Linked DNA regions of Endozoicomonas sp. GU-1. The protein of the gene in region 1 binds, or shares a complex with, the protein of each later gene. Links are inferred from orthologs where the notes say so. Each region holds a gene or a part of one and is shown in the gene's direction. Other genes may lie near its edges. The genes, in order: mfd and uvrA.

The links.
Region 2: the proteins of mfd (region 1) and uvrA are in contact, whole or in part, in a crystal structure (PDB 4DFC), measured with the Escherichia coli proteins. The link is inferred for Endozoicomonas sp. GU-1 from one-to-one orthologs.

Annotation. Positions count from the first base shown.
Region 1 is NZ_CP114771.1:516,400-520,760, reverse strand. Bases 273-4,312 are described here. They hold mfd (transcription-repair coupling factor), read left to right. Parts: upstream 273-653; coding sequence 654-4,112; downstream 4,113-4,312. Other genes in these bases: O3276_RS02385 (CsiV family protein), read left to right, coding at 4,221-4,312. Outside these bases: more of O3276_RS02385, read left to right, coding at 4,313-4,361. UniProt on the Escherichia coli protein: Couples transcription and DNA repair by recognizing RNA polymerase (RNAP) stalled at DNA lesions. Mediates ATP-dependent release of RNAP and its truncated transcript from the DNA, and recruitment of nucleotide excision repair machinery to the damaged site.
Region 2 is NZ_CP114771.1:2,324,460-2,328,180, forward strand. Bases 174-3,573 are described here. They hold uvrA (excinuclease ABC subunit UvrA), read left to right. Parts: upstream 174-547; coding sequence 548-3,373; downstream 3,374-3,573. Other genes in these bases: O3276_RS09465 (hypothetical protein), read left to right, coding at 174-456; O3276_RS09475 (hypothetical protein), read right to left, coding at 3,444-3,573. Outside these bases: more of O3276_RS09465, read left to right, coding at 67-173; more of O3276_RS09475, read right to left, coding at 3,574-3,721. UniProt on the Escherichia coli protein: The UvrABC repair system catalyzes the recognition and processing of DNA lesions. UvrA is an ATPase and a DNA-binding protein. A damage recognition complex composed of 2 UvrA and 2 UvrB subunits scans DNA for abnormalities.

The DNA of each region.
Region 1 (4,361 bases):
TACAATACGACATCCTGACCCGGGCCCAACGTCTGTTTATGGCCATTAGTCACTGACGCTACTTGACCGGTAACGTACTCTTCCAGTGACAGGCCTGCAGCTTCCGCCCGGTAACCAACCGCCAGCTTGCCAATATCAATACGCGATGGCCCCAGATCAAGGCCTGCCAGAATTTCCAGCACAGGGTAAGTCTCACGGACAGAAAGACCATTGTCCTCAATCTGACGGACAAACTTGTGCGCTTTCAGCAGGCTGATTACGGAGCGGTTAATGACGGGATGCCCAAACACAGACGTGACAACATGGTGATTTCTATACAGCTTGCCGATCAGAGGGATCATTGACTCAGCCAGTGCTTCACGCTCTTTCCAGTCCTGAAAACGGTCTGCTACCACGATAAATTCCCGTTTATTATTTCTGTTTTAAATACAATCCCTTATTTGGGACTTATGTTTCGTTGGTATTATCCTTGTTGATGGTGTTCGAGGCAACAAAGATTATCAAAAGTTAACAGCGGTAATCTTTCTGCCTTTGATTTTCCTGCTTATTCCGCCATTTCCCGCTGGCAATACTGGGAGAACAGGATCACAACCGCTACAATCCACCACTTATATCTGTATTTGGGGTAAATCAGGAGAGCCTTCAGGATTTTCATGTTTCAACACACTATTCCTCTGCCAACCCACCCCGGCGACAAGCTTCAGTGGGGAAATCTCGCGAAAGCCGGGCCTGCCTTGACCATTTCCTGTGCTGCGGTATCGGACAACCAGCCGCTGATGATTATTACGCCGGACAGTTCATCAGCAAATCGGCTGGAAGAAGAGCTGGCGTTCTTCCTTGCTGAAGAAGCCAACATCCATGTTCAGCAAATGCCGGACTGGGAGATACTGCCCTACGATACCTTTTCACCCCATCAGGATATTATTTCCCAGCGACTGTCAACGCTCTACCACCTTCCCCTGACCGACAACCGTGGCCGCAAAAAAATTCTGATTGTGCCCGTGACGACGCTGTTGCACCGCCTGTGTCCGAAGAACTATCTGCTGGGCAGCTGCCTGTCGTTGCAACCGGGCACCCGGTTTATCATTGATGAACGCCGGGGCCAGTTTGAACAGGCCGGATATCGCTGTGTTGACTCAGTGATGGAACATGGCGAGTTCGCTATCCGTGGCTCGATTGTTGATATTTTTCCCATGGGGGCTGACACGCCCTATCGGGTTGATCTGTTTGATGACGAGATAGAGTCACTGAGAACGTTTGATCCTGAAACGCAACGCTCCATTGCAACGGTTGAGGAGATACAACTGCTACCGGGGCATGAGTTCCCCCTGGATAAGCAAGGGATAGCGTTATTTCGCAGTAATTTTCAGGAAACCTTTGACGTTAACCATCGTGAATGCCCGATTTACCAGGATATCAACAAAGGTATTGCCAGCCCGGGCATTGAATACTATTTGCCTCTTTTCTTTGAGGAGACGTCAACGCTTTTCGACTACATGCCACCAAACACCCGAATACTGATCTACGACACCGTGGGTTCAGCACTGGATCATTTTTATTCGGATGTTCATGCACGTTACGACAACCGACGTGCTGATCCGCAAAGGCCAATACTTTCGCCATCCCGGGTTCTGATGCCCTCGGAGGAGCTATACAGCAGACTGAACGACTTCCCCAGAGTCACACTGTTTGAGCAGCCTGTTGCACCCAAGGCCGGTCGATTTAATTTAAACCGTGAGGAATTGCCGGAACTGACCATTAATGCCCGGCTTGAGCAACCACTGGCCCACCTCAAAACCTTTATAAATGACATTCATCATGTCCTGCTGGTCGCCGAAAGTGCTGGGCGGCGGGAAGTACTGCTGGAGCTGCTGAGCCAGAATAATATAACCCCTGATCTGTGTGATGGCTGGTCCGCATTTCTTAAAGAAAAGCCCGCCCTGGCGGTCAGTACCGGGCTACTGGACAACGGACTGTACTTACCGGAAGAACAAATCGCTGTTATCCCGGAAGCACTTTTGCTTGGCCAGAGAGTACAACAGACCAGACGGCGGAAGACAGAAGACGAACACAGTGCCGACCAGGTGATTCGCAACCTGACCGAGTTAAGAATCGGAGCCCCCGTGGTGCATATTGACCATGGGGTTGGCAGATACAGAGGGCTGGAAACACTGGCAGTGGATGGCCAGACCACGGAGTTTCTGACCCTGGAATATGCCAACGAAGCCAAACTTTATGTACCGGTCGCTTCTCTCCACCTGATTTCCCGATACACCGGTGCCGATGATGAACTTGCCCCGCTGCACCGGCTGGGCAGTGAGCAATGGAGCAAGGTGCGGCGTAAGGCCGCCGAAAAAGCCAGGGACGTGGCCGTTGAACTGCTGGATATTTATGCCCGCAGAGAAGCACGAAAAGGGTTTCCTTTCACTGAGCCGGAGCAGAACTATCTGGCTTTCGCTGCGGCCTTTCCGTTTGAAGAAACGCCCGATCAGCAACAGACCATTGCCGCCGTTATTGGTGATATGTGCGCACCAAAACCCATGGATCGCCTGGTCTGTGGTGATGTGGGCTTTGGTAAAACAGAAGTTGCCATGCGGGCCGCTTTCCTTGCGGCCCATAGCGGTAAACAGGTGGCCATTCTGGTTCCCACGACGCTGCTGGCGCAACAGCACTACGAAAGTTTCCGCGATCGATTTGCGGACTGGCCCGTAGAAATTGATGTTATTTCACGATTCAAATCGCAAAAAGCCGTGGATCAGGTAAAAGAACGGCTCACTGAGGGCAAACTGGATATCATTATTGGTACCCACAAGATTCTTCAGGGCGACCTGACCTTTAAAGATCTTGGCCTGCTTATTATCGATGAAGAACACCGCTTTGGGGTCCGCCACAAGGAAAAGCTCAAGTCATTGAGGTCCGAGGTTGATATCCTGACCCTGACCGCAACACCCATTCCAAGAACGCTCAATATGGCCATGTCCGGTATTCGCGACCTGTCCATTATCGCGACACCACCGGCACGGCGACTCTCGGTGAAAACCTTTGTCCGGCAATATGACCAACCCCTGGTGAAAGAAGCGATCCTCCGGGAGCTGCTGCGTGGCGGGCAGGTGTACTATCTTCACAATCAGGTGGAATCCATTGAAAAAGTAGCCAGCGACCTTCAGGAACTGATTCCTGAAGCACGGGTCATCACCGGTCATGGCCAGATGCGTGAGCGTCAGCTTGAACAGGTGATGTCCGATTTTTACCACAAGCGCTACAACGTTCTGGTATGCACAACCATTATTGAAACCGGTATCGATATCCCTAATGCCAATACCATCATCATCAACCGGGCTGACAAGTTTGGCCTGGCCCAACTGCATCAGCTTAGAGGCAGGGTTGGTCGCTCACACCACCAGGCCTACGCTTATCTGTTAACACCGACACCGAAATCGATGACGGCGGATGCCGCGAAACGCCTTGAAGCCATTTCTGAAGCACAAACCCTTGGTGCCGGGTTTATGCTGGCCTCGAACGACCTGGAGATCAGGGGTGCGGGTGAACTGCTGGGCGAAGGTCAGAGCGGCCAGATACAGAGTGTTGGCTTTACGCTTTACACCGAGATGCTTGAGCGTGCCGTTAACGCCATTCGCAACGGCGAAACACCCAATCCGGACCAGCCCTTGAACCATGGCACAGAAGTGAACTTAAGGCTTCCGGCCCTGTTGCCTGAAGATTATATTCATGATGTCCATAGCCGCTTGATTCTCTATAAGAGAATTGCCGCCGCTGATAATGAGGAAAAGTTAAAGAACCTTCAGGTTGAGCTGATTGACCGGTTTGGCCTCTTGCCCGACCCGGCCAAAAACCTGTTCCGTCAGATGAAGTTAAAACTCTGTGCCCAGAAACTGGGCATCAAGAAACTCGATGCCAGTAGCAAAGAAGCAAGGGTCGAGTTTGAAGAGCAGCCCAGTGTCGATCCTATGCTGATTATTAAACTTATCCAGTCAAGCCCTCAGCAGTTCAGGCTGGAAGGCAGCAGCATCTTAAAGTACATTGACGCAATGGAAACTCCGGAACAGAGGTTTAAGGCAACAGAAACGTTGCTGGGCAGGCTTGCGGGTTAGCAGCTGATCTCTAGCAATAGCCACCTGGCTGGTTTTCAGACAGTCAGGAGCTGCTGCACAAAAGCCACAATCCCTGATTCCGGATTGGGTGATCCAAGGAAATTCTGTATGAAAAAACTTCAGCTTATCGCATTGTCGATAGCACTACTGGTTAATGTACCGCTTTCTGCTGCACAGAACGCGAGTGATGGAGAACCTGACACCCCATGGTATCAGGTGGATCTTGTGGTTTTTCGTTACCTCAACAAT
Region 2 (3,721 bases), 1.8 Mb from region 1 along the record:
AAACTCCTGGACTCGGGTAATATCCTCTGGACTCAACAGGAAGCCTGCCCCTGCAGCGGGAAATTAATGGATATCAGCAATAAACCGGACCGGTTAATGACCAAAGGTTTCTTTTTTAGCTACTACCTCCTGAGCCTCGGATATCATGGCTGGCGTTATATTCAGTCCTACATAAATCCCGGTGCCGCAGCCCCTGGCAACCAAGCATCTGAATTCAAGAATGATGCAACTGCATGGTCCGACACACTGAACAACGTCATATCCAGAGTTTCAGAGTATCCTTATGCCGGTCAAATTCTGACCTTGGCTCTGGATTCAGCCGCACTGAAATGGGACTGTCGATGCCCCGGCTATTTTACCAACAGCAAAGGTGGCCTTTACTTCAACGGCCACCTCTGGATGCTTTTGCTGAATGTCGCAATTTTTACTACAGACTTGGCGATCGACTACTTATAATACTCCGTTTGCTCTCAGAGCCTGTTGGTGACCTTTTTCAGCTTGCAGAAAGGCCACCAACAGGCTCTCTCACTGGCACGGAGAAAAGGCTGTGGAAAAGATTACCGTACAGGGCGCGCGTACACACAATCTGAAAAACATCAACCTGGAGATGCCCCGTGACAGCCTGATAGTAATCACCGGCCTATCGGGTTCCGGTAAATCTTCCCTGGCCTTTGACACGCTGTATGCAGAAGGTCAGCGTCGTTATGTTGAGTCCCTGTCAGCCTATGCCCGCCAGTTTCTATCCATGATGGAAAAGCCCGATGTAGACCATATCGAAGGACTCTCACCGGCCATCTCCATTGAGCAGAAATCCACCAGCCATAACCCGCGCTCCACCGTCGGTACGATCACAGAAATCTATGACTATCTCCGGTTGCTGTTTGCCCGCGTCGGCATTCCACACTGCCCGACACACCACCTGCATCTGGAAGCTCAAACCGTCAGTCAGATGGTAGACCAGGTTCTGGCACTGCCTGAAGGCACCAAACTGATGCTGCTGGCCCCGGTAGTCAGGGGGCGCAAAGGTGAACACCTCCATGTATTCAACGAACTGAGAAGCAACGGTTTTATCCGTGCCAGAATCAACGGGATTGTTACGGATCTTGATACACCACCAAAGCTGGATAAAAAGAAGAAGCACACCATCGAAGTGGTCATAGACCGCTTCAAGGTGCGTGATGATTTACAACTGCGCCTCTCCGAGTCGTTTGAAACGGCCCTTGAGTTGACCGATGGTCTTGCCACTGTCAGCTACATGGATGATGACGCTAAAGACGACATTGTCTTTTCTTCCCGGTTCGCCTGCCCGGAATGTGGTTACAGCCTCAATGAGCTGGAACCACGGCTTTTTTCCTTTAACAATCCGGCCGGAGCATGCGCCACTTGTGATGGGCTGGGCGTTAAACAGTTCTTCGACCAGGATCGTATAGTACAGCACCCTGAATTGACCTTGGCAGAAGGCGCAATCCGTGGCTGGGACCGGCGCAGCGTTTACTACTTTCACCTGCTGAAATCACTGGCCGCTCACTACGGTTTCAGCATTGACACCCCGTTTGATGACTTAAGCCCGGAACAGCAGAATATTATTCTTCATGGGTCCGGTGATGAAGAGGTCAATTTCAGTTACGTCAATGACCGGGGAGATGTCTATAAAAAACGGCATATTTTTGAAGGCATTATTCCCAACTTTGAGCGACGTTTCAGGGACACCGACTCCCAGTCCGTCCGGGAAGAGCTGGCCAAGTACCTCAGCACCCAGCCATGCCCATCCTGTAAAGGTACCCGTTTACGCAAAGAAGCCCGGAATGTATTTATCCAGGATGAAACCCTGCCGGACCTGGTTAAATTGCCCGTTGAAAAAGCACTGGTCTATTTTCAGGATCTTGACCTGCCCGGCCGCCGTGGCGAGATTGCCAGAAAAGTACTTAAGGAAATCTGTGATCGCCTGAGCTTTCTGGTCAATGTCGGCCTGAACTATCTTACCCTGGAGCGCAGTGCGGATACCCTTTCCGGTGGTGAGGCCCAGAGAATACGACTGGCCAGCCAGATTGGTGCAGGTCTTGTGGGGGTTATGTATATTCTTGATGAACCCAGTATCGGGCTGCATCAACGGGACAATGAACGTCTTCTGAATACGCTGACCCGTTTGCGAGACCTGGGTAATACGGTGATCGTCGTGGAACATGATGAAGATGCCATTCGCAGCGCTGATCATGTTATCGATATTGGCCCCGGAGCCGGTGTTCATGGTGGTGCCATCGTCGCCCAGGGAACCCCCGGACAGATCATGGACTCGCCGGATTCTTTAACAGGTCAATACCTCTCAGGTATTCGCAAGATCCATGTGCCATCCAACAGAACACCCGCAGACCCCAAGAAAACTCTGAAACTCAGTGGTTGCAGCGGCAATAACCTGAAACATGTCACTCTGGAAATTCCAGTGGGTCTAATGACCTGTGTCACCGGCGTGTCGGGCTCCGGCAAGTCCACCTTAATCAATGGCACACTGTATCCGCTGGCCGCCACAGCGCTCAATAAAGCAACAACATTAACCGCTGCTCCCTATAAAAAGCTGACCGGCATTCAGCATTTTGATAAATGCATTGATATTGACCAGAGTCCCATTGGCCGGACACCACGCTCTAACCCGGCCACCTACACCGGTATTTTTACCGCCATTCGTGAACTCTTCGCCGGCACCCAGGAGGCTCGTTCCCGGGGCTATAAACCCGGCCGATTCAGCTTCAATGTCAAGGGTGGCCGATGCGAGGCCTGCCAGGGAGACGGTGTTATCAAGGTAGAGATGCACTTTCTGCCAGATATCTACGTTGCCTGCGATGTCTGTAAGGGTAAACGTTATAACCGCGAAACCCTGGAAGTAAAATACAAAGGCAAGAACATCCACGAAGTACTTGAAATGACCGTGGAAGAAGCCCTGCAATACTTCGATCCAATACCCGCGATCAAGCGCAAACTGCAAACCCTGATGGATGTAGGGCTTTCCTATATTCATCTCGGGCAGAACGCCACCACCTTGTCGGGTGGTGAAGCCCAGCGGGTGAAACTGGCGAAAGAGCTGTCCAAACGGGATACCGGTAAAACACTCTATATACTGGACGAGCCCACCACCGGGCTCCATTTTCACGACATTGAACAGCTACTCACTGTCCTTCATCGTTTGCGAGATCATGGCAACAGCGTGGTCGTCATTGAGCACAACCTGGACGTGATTAAAACGGCAGACTGGATTATTGACCTGGGCCCGGAGGGTGGTGATGGCGGTGGGCAGATTATTGCCGCTGGCACCCCGGAAGCCGTATCGGATGTTCCAGAGTCTCATACCGGCCGCTTTCTGAAACCGATGCTTGCTTGACACGCGACTATCTTAAGGTGCAGAAAAGAAGCCAAATCTGCACCTATTGAGAAGAGCATCCCTATCTACTTCATTCTGGTCGATCTGGAACGTCATCCCCGGCTGCTTGTCGCTCATAGGCATCCAACAAAGTACAGACTCGCTCGAAAATAGAGCCTCCAGGGCGCATACATACATGTTCGGCAATTTTCGTAACGATCACAATCACAGGATATATACAAATTGCCTCTAGAACAGCTACCACCTTCATCGCAGTGTCTGATTCACGTGCTATTAACCGACGTCCTAGATCGGTACTGGTAAACAGGTAATGATGTCCGATACAACCTACACAAAAAGGTACTGCCG